3 regions of the Bradyrhizobium sp. CCBAU 45321 genome follow, and region 1 is predicted to be linked to each of the others. Evidence: predicted binding sites of a transcription regulator. Region 1 holds the regulator's gene; each other region holds the start of a gene.

Region 1 (5,507 bases):
CTGCCCTTCATCACCTCGATTTCGGTCGACGTGTTCAAGACGGTGCCGCCGGTGCTGAAGGAAGCCGCCTACGGCGTCGGCTGCACCACCTGGGAGGTCGTCCGCAGCGTGGTGATCCCCTACACCCGCGTCGGCATCATCGGCGGCGTCATGCTGGCGCTGGGCCGGGCGCTCGGCGAGACCATGGCGGTGACCTTCATCATCGGCAACTCGTTCCGGATCTCCTCGTCGATCTTCGCGCCGGGCACGACCATCTCGGCGGCGATCGCATCCGAGTTCGCCGAGAGCGACGGCCTGCACCAGTCCGGCCTGATCCTGCTCGGCCTCCTGCTGTTCGTGCTGACGTTCTTCGTGCTCGCGGCCGCCCGTTTGATGCTGCTGCGCCTCGAAACCAAGGCCGGGAAGTGAAGCCATGAACCCGATCTATTCACGCCGCCGCCGCTGGGACATCGTCATCCGCGGCCTCTGCATCGCCGCCGCCGCCTTCGGCGTCACCTGGCTCGCGCTGATCCTGGTCACGCTGCTCTACAACGGCCTGGCCGGGCTCAACCTCCAGGTCTTCACAGCTGACACGCCGCCGCCCGGATCGAACGAGGGCGGCCTGCGCAACGCCATCGTCGGCTCGCTGATCATGACCGTGATCGGCGTCGGCATCGGCGCGCCGCTCGGCCTGTTCGCCGGCACCTATCTCGCCGAGTACGGCCGCAACGACAAGCTGACCTCGGTGATCCGCTTCATCAACGACATTCTCTTGTCGGCACCCTCGATCATCATCGGCCTCTTCATCTATGGCGCGGTGGTGGTGCCGATGCGCGGCTTCTCGGCGATTGCGGGCGCGCTGGCGCTTGCCGTCATCGTGATCCCGGTCGTCGTGCGCACCACGGAGGACATGCTGCTGCTGGTGCCGAATCCGTTGCGCGAAGCTGCCAGCGCGCTCGGCCTGCCGCGCTCGCTGGTGATCAGGCGAATCGCGTACCGTGCGGCGCGCGCCGGCCTCATCACCGGCGTGCTGCTCGCCACCGCCCGGGTCGCCGGCGAGACCGCGCCGCTGTTGTTCACGGCGCTGTCGAACCAGTTCTTCAGCCTCGGCCTGGACAAGACGATGGCGAACCTGCCTGTCACCATCAACAACTTCGTGCAGAGCCCCTACGAATATTGGAAGCAACTCGCCTGGAGCGGCGCGCTGCTGATCACCCTGACCGTGCTTGCCCTTAACATTGGCGCGCGCATCCTTGGCGCCGAGAGGACTGCAAAATGAGTGAAATGTCTGTTTCCGTCAGCGCACCGACCGTTCATCCCGGTTCGCAGCCGTTGCCCGAGGCGCCCGCCAAGGTCACCGCGCGCAACCTCAACTTCTACTACGGTGATCACCACGCGCTGAAGAACATCAACCTGGCGCTCGGCACCAACCGCGTCACGGCGTTCATCGGCCCGTCCGGCTGCGGCAAGTCCACCCTGCTGCGCATCTTCAACCGGATGTACGACCTCTATCCGGGCCAGCGCGCAGACGGTCAGCTGTTGCTCGACCATACCAACATCCTCGACCCCAAGCTCGACCTCAACCTGCTCCGTGCCCGGGTCGGCATGGTGTTCCAGAAGCCGACGCCGTTCCCGATGACGATCTACGAGAACATCGCCTTCGGCATTCGTCTCTACGAGAAGATCTCCAAGTCCGAGATGGACGGCCGCGTCGAGAAGGCGCTGCGCGGCGGCGCGCTGTGGAACGAGGTCAAGGACAAGCTCAATGCCTCCGGCCTGTCGCTCTCCGGCGGCCAGCAGCAGCGCCTCTGCATCGCCCGCACCGTCGCGGTGCGGCCCGAGGTGATCTTGTTCGACGAGCCTTGCTCGGCGCTCGACCCGATCTCGACCGCCAAGGTCGAAGAGCTGATCCAGGAATTGTCCGAGAACTACACGATCGCGATCGTGACCCACAACATGCAGCAGGCGGCGCGCGTCTCCGACAAGACCGCCTTCATGTATCTCGGCGAGTTGATCGAGTTCGATGACACCAGCAAGATCTTCACGTCGCCGAGCGATCGGCGCACGCAGGATTACATCACCGGCCGGTTCGGCTGAGGAGACGGAACATGGGTTCTGAACATACCGTAAAGGCCTTCGACAGCGATCTTCAGGAGCTCACCCGCCTTGTCGCCGAGATGGGCGGCATCGCCGAGCGCATGATCGTCGATTCCGTCGACGCGCTGATCCGCCGCGACGTCGCGCTCGGCCAGCGCGTGGTCGCCACCGACGCCGAGCTCGACGCGCTGCAGAAGCGCATCGAGGAGCGCGCCGTGCTCACCATCGCCCGCCGCCAGCCGATGGCCGTCGACCTGCGCGAGATCGTCGGCGCCATGCGCGTTGCGACCGATCTCGAGCGCATCGGCGATCTCGCCAAGAACATGGGCAAGCGCGTCGCGGCGCTGGAGACGGATTTCCATCCGCTCAAGCTGTTCCGCGGCCTGGAGCACATGACCGACCTCGTGCAGCAGCAGGTCAAGTCGGTGCTGGACGCCTATGCCGCGCACGACCTGCCGGCGGCGATGGCGGTGTGGAAGGGCGACGAGGAAGTCGACGCCATCTGCACCTCGCTGTTCCGCGAGCTCCTCACCTACATGATGGAGGATCCGCGCAACATCTCGTTCTGCATCCACCTGATGTTCTGTGCCAAGAACATCGAGCGGATCGGCGACCACGCCACCAACATCGCCGAGACCGTGTTCTACATGATCGAGGGCCAGGCGATCACTGACAAGCGGCCGAAGGGCGACATGACGACCTTCGCCACGACGGTGCCGAACACCTGACGACTTAAGGAGCGACGACCACATGGGCGCACGCATTATGGTGGTTGAGGACGAGGAAGCTCTCACCGAGCTTCTCCGCTACAACCTCGAAGGCGACGGCTATGACGTCGAGACGGTGATGCGCGGCGATGACGCCGACACCCGCCTCAAGGAGCACATTCCCGATCTGATCGTGCTCGACTGGATGCTGCCGGGCCTGTCGGGCATCGAGCTGTGCCGGCGGCTTCGGACCCGTCCCGAGACCAAGCAGCTGCCGATCATCATGCTCACCGCGCGCGGCGAGGAGAGCGAGCGGGTGCGCGGGCTTGCGACCGGCGCGGATGACTACATCGTCAAGCCGTTCTCGGTGCCGGAGCTGCTCGCGCGCGTGAAGGGCCTCTTGCGGCGTGCCAGCCCCGAGCGCCTCGCCACCGTGCTCGCCTATGGCGATATCGAGCTCGACCGCGACAAGCGCCGGGTGGCGCGCTCGGGCCGGCCGATCGATCTCGGCCCGACCGAATATCGCCTGCTGGAGTTCTTCCTGGAGCATCCCGGCCGCGTGTTCTCGCGCGAGCAGCTGCTCGACAGCGTCTGGGGCCGCGACATCTACATCGACGAGCGCACCGTCGACGTCCATATCGGCCGCCTGCGCAAGCTGCTCAATCTCGGCCGCGAGCAGGACCCGATCCGCACCGTCCGCGGCGCCGGCTACGCGCTGGACGATCGTTTCGCGAAGGCTGAGCAGACATAAAGCGCCAGCGACAGCTGGTTTGGCGAACTGCGGCGCCGATCTCGACCGTCATCCCCGGGCGCGCGCAGCGCGAGCCCGGGATCTCAGCGCGAGCGCTTGCGCTCGTCGCGATTAGCCACAAGGCGTGGTTTGGCGAAGACTCGGAGTGACCATCTCGCGCAACAATTGCGCCCTGTGGCTATGGATCCCCGCGTTCGCGGGGATGACACCGAGTGGGTGGAGCCGTCATCGTATGACGGCTGCAGTCTTGGCGATCAAGCTTGGTGATCAAGCTTGTTGATCAGGGAATACCGCAAATTCACCGCGTGCCTGGCTTCGCCGGTGCACGCCGGCGATCCGCTGCGGGCTGATAGGCCACGCGCGAATGCTGGGCGCAGTAGGGCAGGCCTGAGAGCGCCTTGCCGCCGCAGAAGAAGAAATCCGGGCTCGAGGGATCGCCGACCGGCCAGTGGCAGGTCGCCTCGTTCAATTCCAGCAGCGACAGCCGCTGGCTCATCGGCACCACGTTGTCGTAGGTAACCGGCTCGGCTTCCAACTCGACCTCGAAGGCCTGCGCCAGCGCGGTGTTGCCGCGCGCGACGGGGCGGGTCACCCGCATCATGTGCTGCGCGGGCCGTGCCTTGCGCGGCCGCGGCGCTGCCGATGAAGGGCTCTTGGCGCGGCCGGACAGGCCGAGCCGGTGCACCTTGCCGATCACGGCATTGCGGGTCACATTGCCGAGCTCCGCCGCGATCTGGCTGGCCGAAAGTCCGGCCTCCCAGAGCTTCTTCAGCTGCTCGACGCGATCATCGGACCAGGTCAAAACCGTCATTGCACCCTTTCCCTCGCTGCGCGCCTGCCATCCTGGGGCCTTCGCAGCGAATGCTTTAGCCTTGAAAAACCCGTGCCGTCAGAATCCCTTAAGGCTCGCCGGGCGCGCTCAAGACGCCCGAACGTTTACGCCGGTACATGAGGACTTCTGGGATCAGAACTGCTGCACGAGATGTCGTATCTGACAGTCCAAACGCTACAATATGGCGTGACTCCCGCGCAAGAGTCCGCCGACTCGCTTCCACATGTTCCGTGGTGAAAAACCCGCAAAATCGGCACCGCAAGACTACGGAATCAGCGTTTCGCGAGGCTTTCCGGGCGGCATTGACACCCGTCTTGCCAGGCATAAGATAGTGGCACGTGCCGCCCTTAAAAGGCGGCACGTTTCGTTTTCCGGGGCCGGTTGATGGTGCGTCGCGCAATGCATGCCTCACACCGTCCGCAACATTCAAGTGATGTCATGACTAACAGCGCAGCGCCGCATTTGCTCCCCGTTTTCGCCAGGGCCGACCTCGGTTTCGAGCGCGGCGAAGGCTGCTGGCTGATCGCGACCAACGGCGATCGCTATCTCGATTTCACCTCGGGCGTGGCGGTGAATGCGCTCGGCCATGTCCATCCCGCGCTGGTCAAGGCATTGCAGGAGCAGGCGACCAAGCTCTGGCACATGTCGAACCTGTTCCAGAGCCCTGATGGCGAAAAGCTCGCAAGCCGCCTCTGCAATGAGAGCTTTGCGGACTTCGTGTTCTTCTGCAATTCCGGCGCCGAGGCGCTGGAAGGCGTGATCAAGCTGGTGCGCCACCATCACTTCTCCAAGGGGCATCCGGAGCGTTACCGCATGATCACCTTCGAGGGTGCCTTCCATGGCCGCACGCTGGCGACGCTCGCCGCCACCGGATCTGCAAAATATCTCGAGGGCTTCGGCCCGCCGATGGACGGCTTCGATCAGGTGCCGCATGGCGACCTCGACGCCGTGAAGAAGGCGATCGGTCCGCACACCGCCGGCATTCTCATCGAGCCGATCCAGGGCGAGGGTGGCGTTCGTTCTGCACCTCACGCCTTCCTGAGGGCGCTGCGCGAGCTCTGCAACGAGCGCGGCCTGTTGCTCGCCTTCGACGAGGTGCAGACCGGCATGGGCCGCACCGGCGAGCTCTTTGCCTACAAGC
Region 2 (5,507 bases), on a different contig from region 1:
GGCCGCGCCTTCGCCAAGAAGCGGCTTTAGCCCCCTACTCCCCGATCACCGCATTCAGCCGATCCCTCAGCGCCACGATCTCGTCCTTCATCGCGACCAGTTCTGACACCGAGCAGTCCGACGCCGCCAGGATCGATTGCGGCACGTTGCGCGCCTTCTCCTTCAGCGCATGGCCCTGCGCCGTCAGGGCGATCAGGACCTGGCGCTCGTCCTCGCGCGAGCGGGTGCGCCTGACGAGATGGGCAGCCTCGAGCCGTTTGAGCAGCGGCGTCAGCGTGCCCGAATCCAGGAACAGCTTCTCGCCGATCTCCTTGACCGGCACGTCGTCCCGCTCCCACAGCACCAGCATGACCAGATATTGCGGATAGGTCAGGCCGAGCCGATCGAGCAGCGGCTTGTAGACGCGGTTGAAGGCGTGCGTGGCGGAATAGACCGCAAAGCAGATCTGGTTGTCGAGGCGAAGCGGGTCTACCACCGTTGATTTCCGGGCCATGACGAATCTCGCGCGTTTCTCTCATTCTGGGCCCGGCCGGCGGCACATTCAATTGCGAACAATTAAATGTGAGGCGCGACGAATTAGATTGCGCGCAATCTAATTGTCTGCGATAAAGCTTGCACCCCAACCCGGAAAGACCCGAGGAGACGAAAATGTCTGTGAACGTCCTCTACAAGACCAGCGCCAAGGCCACCGGCGGCCGCGACGGCCATGCTGCGACCCTCGACGGCGCGCTCGACGTCAAGCTCACCACGCCGAAGGAGCTCGGCGGTGGCGGCGGCGCTGGCAACAATCCCGAGCAGCTGTTCGCGGCCGGCTATGCCGCCTGCTTCATCGGCGCGATGAAGTTCGTGGCCTCGCAGGGCGGCCCGAAGGTGCCTGCGGATGCCTCGGTCACCTCGACCGTCGGCATCGGCCCTCGCTCCGAGGGCGGCTTCGGCCTCGATATCGACCTTGCGGTCTCGCTGCCGGGCCTTGCCCGTGCAGATGCCGAGGCGCTGGTGGCGAAGGCGCACCAGGTGTGCCCGTACTCCAATGCCACGCGCGGCAACGTTGACGTTCGCCTGACGGTGGTCTGATCGGCAGCGCGGATCGGCTGGCCCGGGGCCTCCTCGGGCCGGCCACTTACGAGGAAATTTGCCACCCCGCGGCATGGCTGCACGGCGGCGCATACGGCTCCACGCTCGGCGCCATTGCTGGCGCAAACAAACCTCGCTAGGCCTGTGATCCAATGATCGACACAGGGAAGCGAAGGCATGACTGAAGCAGCAACGGGCGCCATGAGCGGACTGCGCGTCATCGATCTCACGCGCGTGCTCGGCGGTCCCTACTGCACCCAGATCCTCGCCGACCACGGCGCCGACGTGATCAAGGTCGAGCCGCCCGCGGGCGACGAGGTGCGCGAATGGGGCCCTCCGTTCCACGAAGAGGATGCGGCCTATTTCGTCGGCATCAACCGCAACAAGCGCTCGATCGGCCTCGACCTCGCCTCCGAGGGCGGCCGAATCGTGCTGCTCAAGATGCTGGAGACCGCCGACGTCCTGATCGAGAATTTCAAGCCGGGCACGCTGGAGAAATGGGGCATCGGCAACGACGTCCTCAGCAAGAAATATCCCCGCCTCGTGCATTGCCGGATCTGCGGCTTCGGCGCCGACGGCCCGCGCGGCGGCAACCCCGGCTATGATGCCATCATCCAGGCCATGACCGGCATGATCGCGGCGACCGGCTCGCCCGAGAGCGGGCCGATGCGGATCGGCGTGCCCTTGGTCGACATCACCACCGGACTTTATGCGGCGATCGGCATCCTGATGGCGCTGTCGGAGCGGCAGCGGTCGGGCAAGGGCCAGTTCCTGGAGACGACGCTGTACGAGACCGGCCTTGCCATCATGCATCCGCACACCGCGAATTATTTCATGCATGGCAAGCCGCCTGGTCTCACCGGCAACGAGCATCCGAACCTCGTCCCTTACGCGATCTTTCCGACCAAGACCGACAACATCTTCATCGGCGTCGGCAATGACGGCACCTTCCGCAAGCTGGCGAAAGAGATCGGCAAGCCCGAGCTCGGCACCGATCCACGCTTTGCCCGTAACAAGGACCGCATCGCCAATCGCGAGGCACTGCGCGCCGAGCTTGCCGCCGTGTTCAGCCAGCACGAGGCCGAGCCGCTGTGCAACCGCCTGCTCGCGGCGGGCCTGCCCGCGGGGCCGGTGCAGAAGATCGACCAGGCGTTGACGAACCCGCACACGATCGCGCGTGGCGATATTATCGAGAAGGACTGGTACAAGGGCGTGGCCTCGCCGATCCGGCTCGATCGCAGCAAGCCGAGCCTGCGCCGCGTGCCGCCGAAATTCAGCCAGCACGCGGCCGAGGTGCTGGGCGAGTTCGGCTACTCCAAGGCCGAGATCGACGCGATGGTCGAAAAGGGCACGGTCTGCGGTCCCGAGCGGAAACGCTGAGCTAAGGCGAGCGTCAACGGTGGTGCGCTCCCTCTCCCGCTTGCGGGAGAGGGTTGGGGAGAGGGTGCCTCCGCATTGGGGACAATCCCCCTAGAGGATAGAACCTTCACCCGGCGCGCGGGACGATGCTTCGCATCGCCCGGACGCGCCGACCTCTCCCGCAAGCGGGAGAGGTTTCTGAGCCCGCGGCTAATTACTCCGCATCAACCGATGCCGCACTGCGGCGCGCGCACGTATGTGCAGCGCGAACGGAGTTGGCTGACGGCTCCGTCTTGGCCTATTTGACGACTTCCCATCTGGCCGCGCTTGCTGCTTTCGTTTCTCCCGCTTACACAGTCATGTGAACGTCATATGGCGCTGCTAGCGCAAGCGCTTCTTTTTAGTGACGGGCAAGGGAGGTTCTTGATGGCTCTTCGACATTTTGGCACGGCGGCGGCCGTCGCACTCACAATTGGTCTCGGCGCCTCGCCGGCACTCGCGGTAACCGAAATCCAGTGGTGGCACGCCATGACCGGCGCCAATAACGACGTCATCGTCAGGCTCGCCAACGATTTCAACACCACGCAGAGCGACTACAAGGTGATCCCGACCTACAAGGGCAACTACGCCGATACGATGAACGCCGGCATCGCCGCGTTCCGCGCCGGCAACGCGCCGCACATCATGCAGGTGTTCGAGGTCGGCACCGCCACCATGATGGCGGCCACCGGCGCCGTGAAGCCGGTCTACAAGCTGATGGCCGAGACCGGCGAGAAGTTCGATCCGAAGGCCTACTTGCCCGCGATCACCGGCTACTACTCGACCTCGAAGGGCGAGATGCTGTCCTTCCCGTTCAACTCGTCCTCGACGGTGATGTGGGTCAATCTCGACGCGCTGAAGAAAGCGAATGTCGAGATCCCGAAGACCTGGCCCGAAGTATTCGACGCCGCCAAGAAGCTGAAGGCGGCCGGGCACGCCACCTGCGGCTTCTCCAACTCCTGGGTCACCTGGGTCAATCTCGAGCAGCTCTCCGCCTGGCACAACGTGCCGCTCGCCAGCAAGGCCAACGGCCTCGACGGTTTCGACACCGTGCTGTCCTTCAGCGGTCCGCTCCAGGTCAAGCATCTCGAAAATCTGGTCGAGCTCCAGAAGGACAAGACCTACGACTATGCCGGCCGCACCAACACCGGCGAAGGCCGCTTCACGTCGGGTGAATGCCCGCTCTACCTGACCTCGTCGGCGTTCTTCGGCAACGTCAAGGCGCAGGCCAAGTTCGCCTTCACCGCGGTGCCGATGCCCTATTACCCGGACGCCAAGGGCGCGCCGCAGAACTCGATCATCGGCGGTGCCTCGCTCTGGGTGATGGGCGGCAAGTCGGCCGACGAGTACAAGGGCGTCGCCAAATTCTTCTCCTTCCTCTCGGACACCGATCGCCAAGTCTACATCCACAAGGCCTCGGGCTATCTGCCGATCACCAAGGCGGCCTATGACAAGGCCAAGGCGGATGGCTTCTACAAGGACCAGCCCTATCTCGAAACGCCGCTGCTCGAGCTGACCAACAAGGAGCCGACCGAGAATTCGCGCGGCCTGCGCCTCGGCAACATGGTGCAGCTCCGTGACGTCTGGGCGGAGGAGATCGAGCAGGCGCTGGCCGGCAAGAAGACCGCCAAGCAGGCGCTGGACGCGGCCGTCGAGCGCGGCAACACCATGCTGCGCCAGTTCGAAAAGACCGCCGTGAAGTAAGGCGACAAGCGGCAGGCCGGTCAGCCGGCCTGCCGCCCCCCGCGGGCATCATGCAAAAGCAAGCCATTTTCCAATCGAAGCTGTTGCCCTATGCGCTGGTTGCGCCGCAGCTCGCGATCGTCCTGATATTCTTCTACTGGCCGGCCTTGCAGGCGGTAATCCAGTCCTTCCTGCTCCAGGACGCCTTCGGCCTGTCAACCAGCTTCGTCTGGTTCGAGAACTATATCGACCTGTTCAAGGAGCGCGCCTATTTCGAGGCGATCGTCCGCACCTTCTTCTTCTCGTTCGCCATCGCGATCTCGTCGCTGTCATTCGCGCTGCTGCTCGCGGTCATGGCCGACAAGCCGCTGCGTGGCGGCACGCTTTACCGCACGCTGCTGATCTGGCCCTATGCGGTGGCGCCGCCGGTCGTCGGCGTGCTCTGGATCTTCATGCTGCACCCTTCGCTCGGCGTGCTCGCGCGCTACTTGCGCACCCTAGGTATCGACTGGAATCCGCTGCTCGACGGCAATCAGGCAGCTGCCCTGATCATCATGGCGGCCGCCTGGAAGCAGATCTCCTACAACTTCCTGTTCTTCCTCGCCGGCCTCCAGAGCATCCCGCGCAGCGTGATCGAGGCGGCTGCGATCGACGGCGCCCGCCCGATGCGCAGGTTCTGGACCGTGATCTTCCCGCTGCTGTCGCCGACAATCTTCTTCCTGCTGGTCGTCAACATCGTCTACGCCTTCTTCGACACGTTCGGCATCATCGACACCATGACCCGCGGCGGTCCGGGCAAGTCGACGGAGACGCTGGTCTACAAGGTCTATACCGACGGCCTGCTCGGCGGCAACCTCGGCAGCTCCGCGGCGCAATCGGTGATCCTGATGATCATGGTCATCGTGCTGACGGGCATCCAGTTCCGCTTCGTCGAACGCAAGGTGACCTACTGATGGTCGAGGAAGAAGGCTTTCGGCGCTACATTGCCCATATCATCCTCTGGATCGGGATCGCGATCGTCGCCTTCCCGGTCTATCTCGCTTTCGTGGCCTCAACCCAGGACAACGCGGTGATCGCCAACGGGCAGATGTCGCTGCTGCCGGGTGGCCATTTTCTCGAAACCTACTATAAGACGATCTTCATCGGCACGAGCGGCTCCACCCGCGAGCCGGTCGGCAACATGATGCTGAACTCGCTGGTGATGGCGATGCTGATCGCGCTCGGCAAGATCGCGGTCTCGATCATCTCCGCCTATGCGATCGTCTATTTCCGCTTTCCGTTCCGGATGGCGATCTTCTGGATCATCTTCATCACTTTGATGCTGCCCGTCGAGGTGCGCATCTATCCGACCT
Region 3 (5,507 bases), on a different contig from region 1:
TGGCTCTCGGCTGACCTGTTCCCGGATGCAGGCGCCGTGTTCGCGGCAACGCGCTCGATGACGAAGCTGCTGGAGCATTTCGGCGTCCGCGACTATCGCCGGGGCGCAACGAGGATCACCGCAGGGATTGTCGATGCGAGCGACGCCGCACGGCTCGATCTGGCGCTGGGGCGGCCGATCCTGGTGGTCGACGCCACCGACCATGATCTCACGGGCAAGCCGCTGGTGACGAAGCACTCGCGCTTTGCGGCAGAACGTGTGGAGTTCTTGGTGGAGAACGGTTAGATCAGAGCGTTTTCCAGCGAAGCATGCCCTCGGACTTGATCCGAAGTGGAAACGGTGTGCGTCGAGAAAACGCGTCAAAACAAGAAGCCAGAGTTCCGTTCCGATTCAATCGGAATGGATAAGGCTTCAGCACGACGTTAGGCGACCATCCGCTTGCCGATAATCGCGAAGCGCAGCTTGCCGGAAATCCAGTCGATCGACGATACCGTTATCAGGATCAGCAGGATCAGAAACGATACCTTCTGCCATTCCAGCACCCGGATCTGTTCGGCAAGCTGAAGGCCAATGCCGCCAGCGCCAACGATTCCGATGATCGTCGCCGATCGCGTGTTCGACTCGAAATAGTAGAGCACCTGGCTCAGCAAGACCGGGAATACCTGCGGCAGCAATCCGAACCGGACGCTGTGGAAATGGTTGCCGCCCGATGACCGAACGCCTTCCGCGGGGTTCTTGTCGGCGACCTCGATCGCTTCCGAGAACAGCTTGCCGAACGTTCCGAAATCGCTGCAGATCACGGCCAGGATGCCGGCAAACGGCCCCAGCCCCACGACGCCGACCCAGATCAGTGCCCAGATCAAGGTATCGACTCCACGGATGGTATCGAGGCCACGACGCGTCAATACGCGGATGATCCGGCTTGCAACCACGTTGCGCGCCGCCAGCAGGGATACCGGCAGCGCGAGCAGCGCGCCGCCCAGCGTGCCGAGAAACGCGATCGACACCGTCTCTCCGAGCGCATGCAGATATTTCAGAACCTCCGCCCAAGAACCCGGATTGGGCGGCAACATGAGCTGGACGAATTCGCCCAGCCTGACCATGCCTTGGGAGAGCCGGTTAAAGGGAATATCGAGCTGGACGATCCCGAACAGGAACAGCCCGACCGCCCCGCCGACGAGTATTGCGATCCTTCCCCGCTGCCACCAATCGGTCCGGAAGACGTCGGGATACCGTTCGGCAATGCCGGCCCGGTTTTCAAAACTGAAGGAGCTCATCGGGTGCTTCCCTCCAGCCCGAGCAGGCGGTGTCGCAACCGTTCCGTCAGGAAGTCGATCAACATGACGGTAAGGACGATGAGCAACAGGATGGCGCTGACGTCGGTGAAGTAGAACTTGCGAACCGCCTCGATCAGATCCTGGCCGATCCCGCCGGCGCCGACGAAGCCCATCACGGCAGCGCCACGCACGTTGATCTCGAACCTGAGCAAGGCATAGCTCACGAAGTTCGAAAGGACTTGAGGCAACGCGCCGAACCGAACAACCTGAACCCAGCTGCCCCCGCTTGCCGCCACCCCTTCGACCGGCTTGCTGTCGATGTTCTCGACAACCTCGGCGAACTGCTTGCCCAACGCTCCGGCGGTATGGATTGCAATGGCCAGAACGCCCGGCAGCGGCCCGAGACCAAAGGCCAGCACGAAGATCAGGGCAAACACGATCTCCGGCACGGTCCTGAAAAATTCCAGGACGCGCCGGGTGACGAAAACAGTCGTTCCTGATTTCACGAGATTGGCCGAGGCGAGGAAGCAAAGTGCGAAACCGCACAGCGCACCCGAGAGGGTGCCCATATATGCGATCAGCAACGTATCCCCGAGAAGCCGTGTCCAGCGCGGCAACCCCCACAGCCAGTCCGCCAAATCGCTCCATGCGGTCGCGAACGAAAATTTGGGTGCGATGCTGACGAAATAGGCCGGGAAGCGCCAGAAGTTCTCGACAAAATTTCCAAGACTGACCTCGCCCATCCAGCCCGCGGCAATAGCAACGGCGATCAGGACGGCGGCACCGAGCCATACGCGCCGGCGCTTGGCGGCAATTGCAGCCGCATAGCGATCGGCAAGCTCACGCAGCCTGGCTTCCGGGAATTCGGGAACTGCTGTTCGCATGGGATGTTCGGAAGAGCCGACGGCCAGATCGTGCGATCTGCCCGTCTTGTCCAACCCTTCGTTTCCCTCAGGATTTCTGCTTGCGAATGCTGTCGACAAACTTGGTCAGTTCGATCACGGCCTCATACGCCTTGTGGTCGACCTCGACGTAGGGCAATTGCTTCCCCTCGTAGATCTTGTCGAAAGCGGCCTTGTCCTTCACCGCAATTTCCAGCACGGCTTTCTTGATCGCCGCCTTGAGGTCGTCAGGCAGGCTGCCGAGATAGGCCATCGGCGAGTTCACAATCTGCTCGGACTTCATGATGATCTTGAAATCCGCGGCCTTCGCCATGCCCTTCCGTTCCATCCGGAGCAGGTTCGATTCCTTCTCATCGTTCCACCAGTTGAACGCCGCGTCGCAGGTGCCCTGCGAAAGCCCGATCACTGCGTTTTCGTGGCTCCCCGAGTAGACCACCTTGGCGAAGAACTTTTCCGGGTCGATGCCCATCTTGTTCATCGCGAAACGCGGCACGTTGTTGCCGGAAGTCGAATTGGGATCAACGAGGCAGAGGTTCTTGCCTTGCAGGTCCTTGATGTCCTTGTAGCTCGAATCGCTCTTGACATAGAGAACCGAGTAATAGCCCTTGGTGCCGTCGCCGTTCACCTCGATAGCGAACGGTTCGACCTTCGCGCCAACGATGTAGGCACGCGCGTAGGACGCCGGGCCGTACATCGCGATGTGAATGTTTCCTGCACGCTGACCTTCGATCACTGCGGCGTAGTCATTGGCAATCCGCAGCGTGACCTTGGTTCCAAGCTCGCGGGACAGGTACTCCGTCAGAGGCGTCCAGCGGTTAGTGGTGCCGGAGGCATTCTCGTCGGGAACTTTTGCGAAGATCAGCTCAGGATATTTTGCCTTCCAGTCCTGCGCCGCAGCGGCCGAAACTGAAAATGCCAGGGCCGCCGCAGCGGCAACGATCGTACGACGGTCTATCATGACGTCTCCCATTTCAAGGTTATGCAACTGTCGAGCTCCGGCTCTACGCTGGGCTCGATTTGAAGCGGCGATCAGGCCGCGGCAACCGTGCCGAAGGCAGGAACTGCCGTGCCGACCGATGCATCCCGGGGCGCAACATCCATGACTTCATTCGCCTCGAGATCGTACAGCTCGCGCGCGATATGGTCGGTCAAGGCCGCCGGCGCGCCGTCGAACACGACCCGCCCCGCGGCCATCCCGATCAGGCGGTCGCAATAGCTGCGGGCGAGATCGAGCGAATGCAGGTTGCAGAGCACCGTGATACCGAAATGCTTGTTGATGCGCAGAAGCGCATCCATCACGATCTTGGTGTTGCGGGGATCGAGCGAGGCGATCGGCTCGTCGGCAAGGATGATGTCGGGCTGCTGAACCAGCGCCCGCGCGATCGCCACGCGTTGCTGCTGACCGCCCGAGAGGTGGTCGGCGCGCTGGGCCGCGATGGCAGCCATGTCGAACTGCTCAAGCGCCGACATCGCGACGGCCTTGTCTTCTTCGGGCCAAAGCTGCAGCAGCGATCGCCATGTCGGCACCGTCGACAGCCGCCCCATCAGCACATTGGTGAGCACGTCGAGGCGGCCGACCAGGTTGAACTGCTGGAAGATCATCGCCGAGCGGGCGCGCCACTGCCGCAGCTCCCTGCCGCGCAGCGAGGTGACGTCGACGCCGTCGAACAGGATGCGTCCTCCGCTCGGCGTCACCAGCCGGTTGATGGACCGCAGCAATGTCGACTTGCCGGCGCCGGATCGCCCGATCACCCCGACGAAGCCGCCCGGGGAAACTTGAAACGAAGCATCGTCCACCGCGGCTTTCGCGCCGAAGCGACACGTCAGGCCTTCAATCACCAGCATACAGGAGCTCCAGAGTAGCTGGAGCCAACCGCTAACGCCGGCGCTTAACACTTGTGTGACAGCGCTGCTGCAGTGCGGCCATCCTACGCGCATCATCCCCTGTCATCTGTTTGTCATGACATCGTCATCCGGCCGCTCGAAGAGAGACGCCCGCCCTCGCACTTCGGATGCAACATGGCCGCCAAAGCTCTTTCGGTTCAGCCGACCGTCGATCCCTCGGCCAAGCTGCATGAGACCAGGCTCGGCGCCTACACCGAAGTCGGCGCGCGCACGATCCTGCATGAAGTGGCGATGGGCGATTATTCCTATGTCGTGAACGATGCGCAGATCACCTACACCACCATCGGCAAATTCTGCTCGATCGCGGCGATGACCCGCATCAATCCCGGCAACCATCCGATGCATCGCGCCACTCAGGCGCATTTCACTTACCGATCCAGCGCCTATTTCGAGGGTGAGAGCGACGATCTCGAGTTCTTCGAGTGGCGCCGGCAGCATCACGTTCATATCGGTCATGACGTCTGGATCGGCCATGGCGCGATCGTGCTGCCGGGCCGCAACATCGGCACCGGCGCGGTGATCGCCGCCGGCGCGATCGTCACCAAGGACGTGCCGGCCTACAGCATCGTCGCCGGCAATCCGGCCCGCATCGTGCGGCGGCGGTTCTCGGAGGAGATCGCCGGACGGCTCGCAAGGCTTGCCTGGTGGGACTGGGATCACGACAAGTTGCGCGAGGCGCTGCCCAATTTCCGCAAGCTCGGGATTGAAGATTTCCTCTCGGCATACGAAGCAAAAGCGAGCTCACTCGCCAATTCTCCTGCCAGCAAACGAAGCGCGGTCGCGTGACAGACATATTCATCGAAGGCGGCCGGGCCCTGATCGGCGCCGAGCTCGCCGAAACATCTCTTCTCGTCTCCGGAACAGACATTGCAAAGGTCGACGCCTCTCGCGGCCGGGCGCGGCTGGCGCTGGATGCCCGTGGCCTGCTGGTGCTGCCCGGCATCGTCGATCTGCACGGCGATGCCTTCGAGCGCCAGATGATGCCGCGCGCCGGCGTCGACTTTCCGATCGACGTTGCGCTCGCCGACAGCGACCGCCAGGCGATCAGCAACGGCATCACCACCGTGTTTCACGCCACGACCTGCTCGTGGGAGCCGGGCCTGCGCAGCGCCGACAATGCACGCGGCCTGATGGAGGCGATCGAGCGGCAGCGTCCGCAATTCGCCGCTGACACCCGCTTCCACCTGCGGCACGAGACCTACAATCTCGATGCCGAAGCCGAGATCGCACGGTGGCTGGCCGAGGGCCGCGTCGACCTGCTCGCATTCAACGACCACATGGACGGCACCGTCGCCGACATGGCCAAGCCGCGCAAACGCAACCGCATGGTGGAGCGCACCGGGCTGTCGAGTGAAGAATTCGACCGGCTGGTCAAGCGCGTGGTCTCGCGCGCCGACGAGGTGCCCGCCTCGGTGTCACGCCT

Evidence for each region. Region 1 encodes PhoB, which activates phosphate uptake and scavenging genes when phosphate is short. Its sites were predicted from a motif close to TGTCATNNANCTGTCAT; they were not measured.
Region 2: ugpB (sn-glycerol-3-phosphate ABC transporter substrate-binding protein UgpB) is a predicted target of PhoB. The motif match lies at 2,789-2,805, and genes of this name have one in related genera.
Region 3: phnC (phosphonate ABC transporter ATP-binding protein) is a predicted target of PhoB. The motif match lies at 4,125-4,141, and genes of this name have one in related genera.

Annotation. Positions count from the first base shown of each region.
Region 1 covers NZ_LFKZ01000130.1:491,627-497,133, reverse strand. The annotation lists gene pstC (phosphate ABC transporter permease subunit PstC) at 1-408, shown strand, start outside; gene pstA (phosphate ABC transporter permease PstA) at 413-1,258, shown strand; gene pstB (phosphate ABC transporter ATP-binding protein PstB) at 1,255-2,076, shown strand; gene phoU (phosphate signaling complex protein PhoU) at 2,088-2,804, shown strand; gene phoB (phosphate regulon transcriptional regulator PhoB) at 2,827-3,534, shown strand; gene ACM43_RS34875 (GcrA family cell cycle regulator) at 3,833-4,345, opposite strand; gene ACM43_RS34870 (aspartate aminotransferase family protein) at 4,805-5,507, shown strand, end outside.
Region 2 covers NZ_LFKZ01000126.1:214,443-219,949, reverse strand. The annotation lists gene ACM43_RS24445 (GIY-YIG nuclease family protein) at 1-30, shown strand, start outside; gene ACM43_RS24440 (MarR family winged helix-turn-helix transcriptional regulator) at 35-493, opposite strand; gene ACM43_RS24435 (organic hydroperoxide resistance protein) at 649-1,074, shown strand; gene ACM43_RS24430 (CaiB/BaiF CoA transferase family protein) at 1,252-2,454, shown strand; gene ugpB (sn-glycerol-3-phosphate ABC transporter substrate-binding protein UgpB) at 2,860-4,176, shown strand; gene ugpA (sn-glycerol-3-phosphate ABC transporter permease UgpA) at 4,227-5,108, shown strand; gene ugpE (sn-glycerol-3-phosphate ABC transporter permease UgpE) at 5,108-5,507, shown strand, end outside.
Region 3 covers NZ_LFKZ01000017.1:290,768-296,274, forward strand. The annotation lists gene phnF (phosphonate metabolism transcriptional regulator PhnF) at 1-285, shown strand, start outside; gene phnE (phosphonate ABC transporter, permease protein PhnE) at 423-1,277, opposite strand; gene phnE (phosphonate ABC transporter, permease protein PhnE) at 1,274-2,161, opposite strand; gene phnD (phosphonate ABC transporter substrate-binding protein) at 2,229-3,137, opposite strand; gene phnC (phosphonate ABC transporter ATP-binding protein) at 3,209-4,024, opposite strand; gene ACM43_RS07415 (chloramphenicol acetyltransferase) at 4,199-4,870, shown strand; gene ACM43_RS07420 (alpha-D-ribose 1-methylphosphonate 5-triphosphate diphosphatase) at 4,867-5,507, shown strand, end outside.